One region of the Paenibacillus sp. FSL L8-0470 genome, then DNA from elsewhere that is predicted to be linked to it. Evidence: riboswitches for the same ligand, from Rfam matches in the RefSeq annotation. Region 1 holds a riboswitch; each other region holds the start of a gene.
What was found. A riboswitch is a leader RNA that binds a small molecule or an ion and turns the genes downstream of it on or off. The one in region 1 is predicted to bind cyclic di-GMP.
Positions count from the first base shown of each region.

Region 2: it holds a riboswitch for cyclic di-GMP, as region 1 does, so the genes downstream of both, NST99_RS11020 (S-layer homology domain-containing protein) here and NST99_RS02345 (collagen-binding domain-containing protein) in region 1, are expected to answer to the same signal.
Region 3: it holds a riboswitch for cyclic di-GMP, as region 1 does, so the genes downstream of both, NST99_RS05045 (PA14 domain-containing protein) here and NST99_RS02345 (collagen-binding domain-containing protein) in region 1, are expected to answer to the same signal.
Region 4: it holds a riboswitch for cyclic di-GMP, as region 1 does, so the genes downstream of both, NST99_RS14600 (hypothetical protein) here and NST99_RS02345 (collagen-binding domain-containing protein) in region 1, are expected to answer to the same signal.

Region 1 is NZ_JBBOZM010000001.1:507,635-510,761, forward strand. It holds gene NST99_RS02340 (hypothetical protein) at 264-677, opposite strand; cyclic di-GMP riboswitch class I at 1,301-1,390, shown strand; gene NST99_RS02345 (collagen-binding domain-containing protein) at 1,474-3,127, shown strand, end outside.
Region 2 is NZ_JBBOZM010000001.1:2,448,721-2,451,847, forward strand. It holds gene NST99_RS11010 (SDR family NAD(P)-dependent oxidoreductase) at 1-670, opposite strand, end outside; gene NST99_RS11015 (TetR/AcrR family transcriptional regulator) at 899-1,579, shown strand; cyclic di-GMP riboswitch class I at 1,850-1,943, shown strand; gene NST99_RS11020 (S-layer homology domain-containing protein) at 1,995-3,127, shown strand, end outside.
Region 3 is NZ_JBBOZM010000001.1:1,094,497-1,097,623, forward strand. It holds gene NST99_RS05040 (sugar phosphate nucleotidyltransferase) at 1-1,233, shown strand, start outside; cyclic di-GMP riboswitch class I at 1,370-1,450, shown strand; gene NST99_RS05045 (PA14 domain-containing protein) at 1,463-3,127, shown strand, end outside.
Region 4 is NZ_JBBOZM010000001.1:3,230,530-3,233,656, reverse strand. It holds gene NST99_RS14610 (ketoacyl-ACP synthase III) at 1-44, opposite strand, end outside; gene NST99_RS14605 (hypothetical protein) at 89-448, opposite strand; gene NST99_RS14600 (hypothetical protein) at 584-1,639, opposite strand; cyclic di-GMP riboswitch class I at 1,690-1,781, opposite strand; gene NST99_RS14595 (nucleotidyltransferase domain-containing protein) at 1,908-2,678, opposite strand; gene NST99_RS14590 (RNA polymerase sigma factor) at 2,799-3,127, shown strand, end outside.

The DNA.
Region 1 (3,127 bases):
TGCCGGAGCCAATCAGGTTGTTCAGGAAGGAGCGTATGCATAGGAAATGGGCAGTCTTCTTATTGCGTGGCTTTGCATGTTATGTTTATTTCTTACGTTTAAGGATAAGGTAAGCCGGAGAATTCTATATCCCGTGGCGCTGGTAGTTATTTTCGGCACATTGGGCTATTGGAAGGTTTTAATGTAATTTATAGCAGGTACTTTATTCAGGTCTTGCCGACTCCCATGGCGAGGCCTGTTTTTATTCTTCAACGCTCCAAAGTCTATAGGCTTGCTTGAGGACCGGGTTTGATTTTGTACTGTTCCTCATAACTGTAGTAGCCGGAGATATCGAGTCCCAGGTATTTGCGCATATGGATAGCGGCCTGTGCAGCGATGACGTCATCCAGTAGCAGCATCCGTTCATGATATCCCCGGCATATAAATTTGGCCTCGATGCCGACCTGGAGCCGCTGCTGTTCATAGACTTTAACTCCGCGTTTCCTCATTTCGGCGCGCACATCCCTCAGATCGGCAGTAGCCGCATTCGCAGCAGTACGGAGAACATCCATGTATGGGGCGGGGGTCCGCAGTTGTGTCGACATAATGGCTGAATCCCGTTCAAAGGCTGATAAAATCAGCGGAAGCAATATATAGGATTTGACCAGTGTATTATCGTTACTCTCCGCTCTATGCATAAATTCAATCACCTCTAATAAGAACGTATATTCGTATTTTAACCGATTATTCGAAAATTAATCAATGGAATTTCTAAACAACTGAAACAATGTGACATAATTCACAAAATAATTATAAGAATTATTTTATATTAAAATTGAAATAATAAATATTGAAAAATAAAGCTCATTAAAAAGGAGAATTGTGATGAATTATGAGGGAAGTCTCCGCCGCGGGTTGTTGTTCGGGTTGTTTTTAAGTGTTCCACTATGGATGTCCATGATCGGCTGGGTTCAGCTGTTATAAAATATACAAATCCTAAGTCCGGCCGTTGCCCGCTGACTTATGTAAATTGACAATGACTAAAAACTGCTGCCAAGAGCTGGCGACAGTTTTTTTGCTGTTTCGACATGAGTTGAAAAATGGTTCGAATATACTAATTTTTAATATTGAAAATTTGTTTTATGTGATCGGTGAATACAACGAAACCCTTATGTGTTGCGGAATTGAGGACTTTTTCAGAGAATCTAGCAAAAAAAATAAGGAATAGATTGACAAACGGAGGGGTGAAGAGATAGACTGATTCTAGTCCGAAAGTAACAAAAGTCATAGACTACATAGAAAACAACTGTTACCAACTTCTCATGTATAATCGCAAACCGTTCGAAAGAGCGGGACGCAAAGTCAGGAATCTACAGCACTCTAAAGGTGCCACGATCGTCCGGCCGCCATGAAGCTAACCCTTCTTGGCGGTCTTTTTGTTGTTACGGGCTAATCTGTGCATTCATAGAATAGTTACATAGGAGGTACATATCATTGTTGAGGAAAAAATCATTAGCCTTGATTCTGACGGGGGTTTTAACCGTCGGCAATATGCTTCATCCGGGGATCAATGCAGAAGCGGCGGCAAGTATGCCGTACACCCCAACACCGGTGCTGGGAGTCGCCGGGAATTTCAACGCCTTTATCTTTGGAGATTTTGCACAAAGCAATGACCAGATCCACGGACGGCTCGCTGCTGCAGGGAACATTACTCTTCAGGGATATGGCGTATCCAAGGATGCTGTGGGCGGAGATGTGCTTATCGCCGGCAAAGACATCGACTTTTCAAATGGAACAGTTTATGGCACCTCTGTGTATGGAGGCAGTATGAAAAGTTCAGGAGCCGATCTTAAAGGAGGTAAGCGGCAGGATCATCCGATCGATTTTCAAGCTGAGGAGCAATTTTTGATTCAGCGTTCGAGTGAACTCGCTGCTCTGAAACAAACGCAGCCCTTTGTCAGAGATGGAGGGAAAATGACGATTAACGCTCCGGATTCCTTTAATGTCATTCATTTGACTGCTGCGGATTTGGCGGTTACCAACGGTCTCCAGTTCAATATTGCAGGAAACGCCACGGTAATTATCAATGTAAGCGGGAATAAGGTCGTCATTCCGGATTTTCAAATGTGGAACGGAAAATCTCATAATGTGTTGTTCAACTTCTACGAAGCTTCTTCTGTAGCTAATGGCAACACGACCATTGAAGGCTCCATGTTAGCGCCTCATGCCTTTGTGGCGTTCAGCCGTGCTGAGCTGCATGGTACTCTTATTGCAAAAGGATTCAGCGGTTATATTCAGATGCATCATCATACCTTTGAGGGAACGGTGCCGCCAGTCGGGCCGACACCGACACCAACGGCGACACCGACGGCGACGCCAACACCGACACCGACACCAACGGCGACACCGACGGCGACACCGACGGCGACGCCAACACCGACACCGACACCAACGGCGACACCGACGGCGACGCCAACACCGACACCGACACCGACGGCGACGCCAACGCCGGTACCAACGCCAACACCAACACCAACGGCGACACCGACACCAACGGCGACGCCAACACCGACGGCGACGCCGACACCAACGGCGACGCCAACACCGACGGCGACGCCAACACCGACACCAACGGCGACACCGACGCCAACGCCGACAGCAACACCGGTGCCGACACCAACGCCAACGCCGACACAGACGGCGACGCCAACGCCGGTACCAACGCCAACGCCGGTACCAACACCGACACCAACGGCGACACCGACGCCAACGCCGACAGCAACACCGGTGCCGACACCAACGCCAACGCCGGTACCAACGCCAACACCAACACCAACGGCGACACCGACACCAACGGCGACGCCAACACCGACGGCGATACCAACGCCGACACCGGTGCCAACACCGGTGCCAACACCAACACCAGCGCCGATATCGACGACGACGCCAACACCGGTGCCGACACCAACGCCAACACCGGTGCCAACACCAACACCAGCGCCGATACCGACGACGACGCCAACACCGACGCCGATACCGACGGCGACGCCAACGCCAACGCCGGTACCGACACCGACACCAACACCGACACCAACGGCAGACCCAACGCCAGCGCCGACAAGTGTAACGCCAACGGTAGACCCAACGC
Region 2 (3,127 bases), 1.9 Mb from region 1:
TCTTTTTCGCGAGTGAGCGCAGCGCAGTCTCAACTACCTGCTGTGGAGTTGCTTTCTTCCCGACTGAAGCATCCTCCGTCCCCACGACGGTGAAGAAAGCTGTATCTGTAGAACCGGGGCAAAGTGCAAAGAACTGGACTCCACGGTCACGATTCTCCCACCATAATGCGTCTGTAAAGGACAAGACAAAAGCTTTGGTTGCCCCATACACAGCCATATAGGGGAGCGGCTGAAATCCTGCGGTGGACGATACATTGATCACAGTACCAGAGCTTCTGCGCAGCATATCCGGCAAGAATAAATGAGTCATATTTACGACGGCAGCAACATTCAACATAATCTCCTCATGCTGCCGCTGGCCTGAGATTTGCTCGAACCTCCCATGAGTGGCAAATCCGGCATTATTGACCAGCAGCTCAATCTCAAGTTTCAACAGCTGGCATTGCTGGAACAATTCGCTTGGTGCACTTGCTTCCGTAAGATCCATAGCTATGACTTTGACCTTGATGTTATAGCTTCTTTCGAGCTCCGCTGCCAAGTCATCGAGTTTGTTCTTAGATCTGGCTACGAGAACCAGATGACTTCCTTGTTTAGCCAGCTGTATTGCGAATTGTTCGCCAATACCGGAAGAGGCACCCGTGACTAGCGACCATTTTCCTTGAATATTCATAAAATTATTCCTCCTATTAAAACGATGTATTCGTTAGGAAACGTTGTTTCCTGTTGAAATCATAGTAACCCGCTGGCTGGAGAAAGTCAAACCTTCTTTTTTAAAAATTTGCAAGAAGATATGTGTATGTATGATTGACTTTGTGGAATCGACTGTATAGAATGCGTGGTATATGATTGGAAACTGCGTTTCCCGAGAATAACAACATAAATAAAGAAGGCGATTAAGTTGAATGAACCTAATAATTTTGCTGACGCAAGCAATAGAAAGCTGACAACCTACCAGGAAGCCCGCTTACAGAACACAGCTAGTCTTCGTCAACTCGTAGTTGATGCAGCAGCCTTTATTCTTCAGGAAGAAGGGCCGGAAGCTGTCACCGTGCGAAAAGTAGCTCAGAAGATGGGTTGCTCGACCAAGATCATCTATAGTCTGTTTGCTAATAAAGAAGGTTTAGCCCAGCAATTATATCTGGAGGGCTGCAAAATACTCTCGAGCGAATTTGAGAGTGCTTCACAGTCAGAGGATCTGCAGCAGTATTTAATTAATCTGGCAGAAGTGTATTGGGAATTTGGCCAGCGCTACACCAGCTACTATAAATTGATGTTTGGGGGAGCATTTGCCGATTTCAAACCGGATGAGCAGAGTATGAAAGGCACTGTTACTGCTATGCGGCGCTTGTTGTCCGTGATTGTCAGCGCTCAAGAGCAAGGCCTAATCGCCGGTGATTCAAATGCGGAATTTATTGTAGGTACGATTTGGTCCTCTCTTCACGGAGTGATTCACCTGCACATAGGAGGACATTTGGGAAGTGTCGCAGCGTCGCACGCAGTGTATAAAGGAACGGTAGCTCTGCTTGCAAACTCGCTGTTTGCACCTGCAGCCGCAGCCAAGCATTTAAAGCAGGAGTAATTAGTGAAATCCTTTATATAGGTCCTGGGTTCGAATCCTGAGAGTCTATAACACAATTAAACGGCAGAGATGCCGTTTTTTTGTTTCTATATTTGTTGTAAATCTTTACAAATGCCGAAGAACGAAGCCTATTTCCGAAAAAAGGAAAAGATATATAAGTAAGGGAGAACTAGGACTTATTAATTTTATAGGGATAAATTCCGATAAAGAAAGAGTCCTGTACATCTAAAGTCACACTTGTATACCCATAACGGGACAGAAAAACCGAGTTTGAAACAAAGGCAAATCCGTACGAAAGTCGGAGACGCAAAGCCACGGGTCTACTTCATCCAAAGGAGGATGTTAAGACAGCCGGGCCGCTCAAGGCACTTGGTTTTTTGGCGTGCCTACAAATAGCGCTAGGGGAGAGAAGTAAATGAGGTTTATTAGGAAAGGGAAGTTTTCGCGGATGGTTGTTTCCGCAGTGGCGGTGAGTTTGCTTGTGGGCCTGATTAGCGGCGGCCTTAGCATGAAGCAGGTTTTGGCTGCCGGGACCGATCCGGGTAGAACGGACTATAACGTATCCGGTAACCGGATCGTATGGCTGGAAGCAGGGGCCGATGGGGTGAAGCAGGTTCACGCGATGAATCAGGCCAGTGGTGCCAGCACTGTTCTTACATCGGGTTCATCCGCCAAGGATGCGCCTTATGTGAGCGGCAACGTTGCAGTGTGGGCCGACAAAGGAACAGAGCAGGAGTCTTCACTGAACTGGGATATTTACACTGCCGATCTTGAGACGGGTACCCGAAGAAAGCTTAACAAACAGTCTGGCACATATGGCAATCCGACTACGGATGGAGCCGGTGTAGTCTGGTACGAGCGCAAAAATTACGGCAGCATGATCTATCATGATCTGGCTACGGGTGTTGAAGCCGACCTTGGCGAAGGACGTTTCCCGGTGCTGGCCGGCGGCAATGTGGTGTATAAGAATGCCCGTGACGGGGGGCTCAGTCTGCTCCATTTGAAAAGCGGAGCTACGCGTGCACTTGTTAGTCTGGGCGGAGCAAGCTATGTGGACTGGTTTGTTTTTAACGGCAGCGATGTGCTGTTTAAGCAAAAAAATGGGTCTTCCGAGAGCAAATATGTGATTCTGAATATCAAGGATCTGACTGCTCTGCCTGTGGATCTCACCGAGATGAAGCCTGGAGGAACCCAGTATGCCTTCATGTCGATAGGTGAAGGGCAGGCAGTTTTTCAAGAGGAGAGGGACGGTGCTGCCACATTGCAGCAAGTGAACCTTTCTACATATGCAGTGAAATCACTGCCAGCAATAGAGCCCGGAACGAAGCTGATCGGCATTACCGGGGATAAGCTGCTTTACAGCAAGAAGGATGACTACATAGAGTCGATTGACCTGAAGGAAGGATCAACCCCTCCGAGTCCGGGAGCCACTCCAAGTCCAGCGGTAACCCCAACCCCAGGAACGACTCCAACTCCAGGGACAACCTCAAATCCAGGTGCAGTTCCAAATCCAGGCGCAGATCCGAACCCGGGTTCAACCCCGGAAGT
Region 3 (3,127 bases), 590 kb from region 1:
CTGGAGGAAGCTAATATGTCGGGTTCGGCTTATCTGGCTACCGGCCGCAGCCAGGTGGAAATGATTCAGAGCCAGCTTGGCAGCGAGGTGCCTATCATCGTTGAGCCGGAACGCCGCGATACGTTTCCGGCGATTGCCCTGACAGCAGCCTACCTGTATTCCATGGAAGGCGTTTCGCCAAGCGAGACCGTGGCCATCCTCCCGGTCGATCCTTATGTGGAAGCCGCCTTCTTCGATACAGTAGTGCAGCTTGAGCAAACGATGCAGGAGAGCGGAGCGAACCTGGCGCTAATGGGTGTAGTACCCGAGCATGCTTCAGAAAAATACGGATACATCATTCCTACCAGCGCTGAGGCGGGAGCAAGCGGCTATCTGCAGGTAAGCCACTTCCAGGAGAAACCTGACCGTGAGCAGGCCGAGGAACTGATCAGCCGGAATGCCCTCTGGAACTGCGGCGTGTTCGCGTTCCGCCTGGGTTATCTGCTTGATATTCTGCAGCGTAAGGGATTGCCGCTGAACTATGAGGAACTGCAGAAGCAGTACAAACTGCTTGCTTCCATCAGCTTTGACTATGAAGTGGTGGAAAAAGAGGAGAAAATCGTAGTTCAGCCTTATGCCGGGTTCTGGAAGGATCTGGGCACCTGGAACACGCTAACTGAAGAAATGAACAGCAATCATGTAGGCAAAGGGTTCGTGACGGCGGATTCCGAAGGCACATGCCTGATTAATGAGCTGGATATTCCGATTACGGTGATCGGTGCGAAGGATCTGATTATCGCTGCCAGCCCGGACGGGATTTTGGTTACCCATAAAGCGGAGAGTCCGAGAATCAAGGAAGTGCTGAAGTCTTTTGAACAAAGACCGATGTACGAAGAACGCCGCTGGGGCCATTATAAAGTCATAGATTATGTGAAATACGATGAGGGAAATGAAGTGCTGACCAAACGGATTTTTATCGAAGAGGGTAAAAATATCAGTTACCAGCTGCACCATAAACGAAGTGAAATCTGGACATTTGTCAGCGGTGAAGCAAGCATTGTGATTAATGAGAAGATGCATAATGTCAAGGCAGGAGATGTGGTTCGTATACCGGAAGGCACCAAACATGCGATCCTTGCGCTGACGGATGTAGAGTTTATTGAGGTACAGACCGGTTCGGAACTGGTAGAGGAGGATAACATCCGCATCACCTTGGATTGGGAAGATATAGCTTTGCAACAGTTTATCTCGTAGGCCTAAATAATCTATTTAACCAATTGTTGCAAATCTAAAACAGGCATTTAGAACCATTTATTAATCTATTTTTATTAATGCTCTAAATAAAAACTTCATAGGGACGATACTTACGGTAAGAGGGATAAATCCTTCCAAAACGACAAGGCAAACCTAATCGAAAGATAGGGACGCAAAGCCATAGGGCCTTCGCAAGAGTGGCAGCCTGGCTACCGAAAGGAAGATAATTTTGAAAACTTACCGTAAGTCTCGTCTGCTGTCCACATTGTTGTCTCTTGCCATATTGTTAACCACTGTGCCTTTAGGGTTTGGGCTGTCGCCTTCAACCGCAGAAGCCTCATCAAGCACAGCAGTGCCGGTTAATCCGGACGCTTCAGCCGAAGCTGTCAAGCTGCTTAGTAATCTCTATTCCATTACCGGAAAAGGGATTATCACTGGACAGCACGATTATTTGGAGAGCCCGGATGAATTCAGCAACAAGCTGAAGGGAACAAGCGGAGAATATGCTGCTCTTCACGGATATGAGCTTGGCGTAATTAGCGGCCAGTCGGAGAGTACGGCTGCTTCGCAGCGCAAGAATGTGGTGAACAGCGCGATCAACTGGTACAAGAACGGCGGCATTGTCACAATGACCTTTCATCAGAATCTGCCGGGGACGGCGTACCTCTGGTCCAATGTGCAGAAGCCGCTCACCCAAGCGGAATTTAACAGGTATGTAACGCCGGGCACGACAGAATACGCCAGCCTGATCACGGATCTGGATAAAGTGGCGGTGTCTCTTAAAAGCTTGCGGGATGCGGGCGTTCCTGTACTTTGGAGACCTTATCATGAAATGAACGGCAACTGGTTCTGGTGGGGGAAGAAAAGTAATTTTGCTGAACTGTGGAATATTATGTATGACCGTTTCGTGAACGTTCATCAATTAAACAATCTGTTGTGGGTATGGAACCCTAATGCACCGAATGCCTGGTCCGATCCTTATGCGCTGACCTATCCGGGCGCTAGCAAAGTGGATGTTCTTGCAGCAGATATATATGATAACGATTATATGAATAAGTACTATGACAGTTTGCTTAGTCTGGCTGCCGGTAAACCGATAGGTATTGGTGAGAACGGTGAGATGCCCAGCACAGCCAAACTGAAGCTCTCCCAGAAAAATTTCGTTTTCATGATGAACTGGGGAAAAATGCTCTATGAGAAAAACAGCACAACTACGATTAAGAGTTTCATGAGCGATAGCTATACACTGACCCGGGATCAATATAAGAGTTGGAGTGCACCGGCCACTGCGCCAACACCGACGGCAACACCGACGCCAACGCCAACGGCAACACCGACGCCAACGCCAACGGCAACATCGACGCCAACACCAACGGCAACATCTACGGCAACGCCAACACCTAAGGTTACGCCAGCACCTGTACCAACGCCTGACTCTAATGATTCAGTGGAAGCGCCTGTGGTGAGCGGACTTAAGGGAGAGTACTTCAAAAACATGACGCTTTCCGGTACGCCCGCCTTGGTGCGCAATGATGCATTGCTTAATTTTAACTGGCGCCAGGGTTCGCCGGATCCTTCAATCGGTATAGATTCCTTCTCCGTCCGCTGGACCGGTCAAATCAAGCCAACGTATAGTGAGACTTATCAGTTTTTTACCACTTCGGATGACGGTATCCGCGTTTATATTAACGGTAAAGCTGTCATTGACAGCTGGATGAAACAGAGCGGAGCCGAGCGTACCGGAAGCATCGCTTTAACAGGCGGTCAGTTGTACGACATCAAGGTTGAGTATTACGAGAATGCCGGCGATGCGAATATCCGCTTAATGTGGCAAAGTCAAAGCCAAGCCAAAGTGACGGTTCCGGCCAGCGCATTGTTTGTGAATGCCGGGGCA
Region 4 (3,127 bases), 2.7 Mb from region 1:
GCAGGATGGTACACTTCGGTGCTTATTATTTTGACATTAGCCATGGTCGACCACCCTCTGCTTAGATTTAGGATATACGATTTAGGATTTAGGATTTAACGATTGCCCATGCCTCTTCCACCGTGTCCACAAAATGTCCTTTAAATCCGGCGCTTGGAGCTACTCTCTGTAATTGAGATTTGGCTACCACTTTCTTCGGATTCACCAGAACCGCATGTTTAAATCCGTTATACAGCACATAGCAGCGTTCCAGAACCGGCAATATCTCCGGCTTGAAGGGCGCCATATCATTGCAGTCAATAATCAGAGACATCTCGTGAATCGGCAAGGTCGGCATGGACGCCTCGAATATTTCCACTTCTTTTACCGTTTCAGCCAATTCGGCAAATCCATGCAAGCTGATGAAGATGGTGTTGAATTCCGGGTACATTTTAGTTTCTGCGATCATTTTTTAACGCACTCCTCTAGTTGTTTTTTTAATTTGTGATTGCGGGATTCATTGGAAATAGGTTGATACCCAAGATTTACCGCTTTACTGCTATCATCAAATTGCACTTTTTTTTGATAGTTTCTAAAAATTTATTTATGGTGTTCTGACTATTGTACGAAGCACAATATAGTCATTCGCGTCGCGTGAGATCAAAGTGTCTTTATTAAAATACACAAAATTGTCCGCACTGCGGTTTCGTTCCCCAAGCAAAAAGAGTTCCCCGTTTCGGAGGTTCACTCCGCGGGCTACCAGTTTATTGTTCATCATTTCCGAGAACACCGCATAATTGTCACCCACGATTAATAGATCATTCCGGTCGCCAATTACCCATTCACGTTTAAGCAATACTTTTACCGGGGCTCCGGCTTTACTGCGGTCCATCGTCATATAAATGAAGTAATTTTTGGTCTTGCCGGCAGTATCCACTTCTTTGGAGTCAATCATCCAGACAATATCTTTACCATTCGAAGCTACGAGGTTGAAGGATTCATTTTCTTTCAGCTTATAAATCTCAGTTGTTTTTGAACTTGGCAGATCATACAGATACAACGTGCCGGTGTCCCATTTGCTATAGATGAACTTGTCATCTACAAACTGGTAGACCTGATCAAAACCGAGATCATTAATGGTCTGGGTTTCCAGCGTCGTTTTGTTAGTGAAGTAAAAATATGAGCTACTGCTGTGTGCATAATATTTATCACCCACACCGAGTAATTCCGGATTATTCACTTCCAGCGGAAGCTCGCTTGTTTTTTTGGTTTTCAAATTGTACTGTACCAGCTTCTTCGGGTAGATATTAATTTGCTTAGTCACTTCAATTGTGGACTCATAATAATAAACACTGTCTCCCAGGAGCTGCAAGTTCGTTTTGAACGTGTTAGTTGAAGTGACCTTCTCCGTCGTCTTCTTCTTCCAGTTATGTAAGTACAGCTGATAAGCCCCTTTGCTATCCTTCTCCAGTGAAGCGATCGTGTCACCTGTGAACTTGTAGTTGTAGTCAAGCGGCATGTTATATGCAGTTTTGACATCCGTAAAAGTGTACTTCGCAGCTGCGTGGACCGGAGTGGCAATCAGGGGGCCTGCAGCCAAGACCGCAGCCAGAATAAACGTTAAGCCTGGCCTCAATTTGTGGCGAATCTTCAAAAACATGTTTTTTTATTCTCCTTTTGTTGTATTTAGACAACAAAAAACCAAACTACATGAGCGTCCCCGCTGTCATGCCGCTTTCGTGAGCGGTTTAGACCGGTGGCTTTGCGTCTTCCGCCTTTCGGCGGAGTTGCCTTTGTTCATCAGCTGGCGCTTCCGAATCACAAACATATTTTGGTATTTATTATCTATCTAAATTTATAATTCGACAATAGCAGTCATTATCCTCCTTTTTTCTCACATTCAAATATTGTTCGCTGTATCTGTTTGGCTACGATAGTGCATAGATCCGTTTGACCATAAAATCGAAAAAACGTTGATTCCAGTTCTCTGACAGCCGTTCTGTCAAGTCTGCAATTAACGCTGCAGCGAGGTCCACCAGCTTCTTCACACCTGAAGGTAATGCGTCCGGTCCAAGACCATTTAACGCTCCTGTTAACTCATCCAGTTGCTGTGGACTGAGTTTGTGATGCAGTCTCTTAATACCTAGCTGCGCTGTAGAAGGATCTACTACATGCCGCAGAACCGCCATTAGATCTGCCGCCAGATGACTGCCGAGCCGATGTGCCCAGAGCAAATCGCCGCGAAGATACGCGGTTTCAAATTCCAGAAGGCTGAAAGTGAAACCGGAAAGGATCCTCGTAATCTCCGCATCCGACATGGGGAAGCTCTCTGCTGCCTTGTAGTTGGCAAGATATCCCTCGGGATCATACAGGACAAGGATTTGCTCAGTTTGTTTCAGACTCTCCTCAGTCACTGTATAAAGATCGAAATGCAGACCGTCTTCAAATACGCCAACAATTTGCGGGCCTACGAAGTTAGCTTCCGACCACAATATCAGCGGTTTATAGCTCTCCATATGGGATATTCTGCGCGCTAAAAAATCTGTCAAGCCCTCGCTGTGGACCAAACAGTACAAATCAACATCCGAGTAAGCATCCTGCTCTCCTCTGGCATGTGCGCCTTTCAGAAATACCGCCCTGACTGCCGGATCACCCTTTACGGCCAGGCCTACCTGACGGATTGCTTCGTCTTGTTTCATTCTCTCTTCCCCCTGCAATGTGTAGTATGATCTGAACATAATCTTTCTTTTTTATTAAAAGTGAGAAATATTGTGGCGCTGGTGCGTCTTATATACAAATAAATCAATTGGAGGCACTGGATGAAGGCACAGGAAAACGACGAACAAATCATTGCCGAAGTGCTGCAGGGCAACCGGGAGGCCTTTGCGGTACTTGTAGACAAATACAAGTCAAGCTTGTATGGTCTGCTGCTCGGTATGGGCGCCAGTCACCAGGATGCACAGGATTTGGCCCAGGAAACATTTATTAAGGCATACCAGAAACTCCGCGGGCATCATAGCCAATCAAGCTTTGCGGCTTGGCTGTACGCCATTGCGATCAACCACTTCAGGTCACTGAAAAGGCGGAAATCCCCAGGCCTAACAAGCAGTAACTTACTGGAGGAGAAGGATCGCGGGCCAACCCCTGA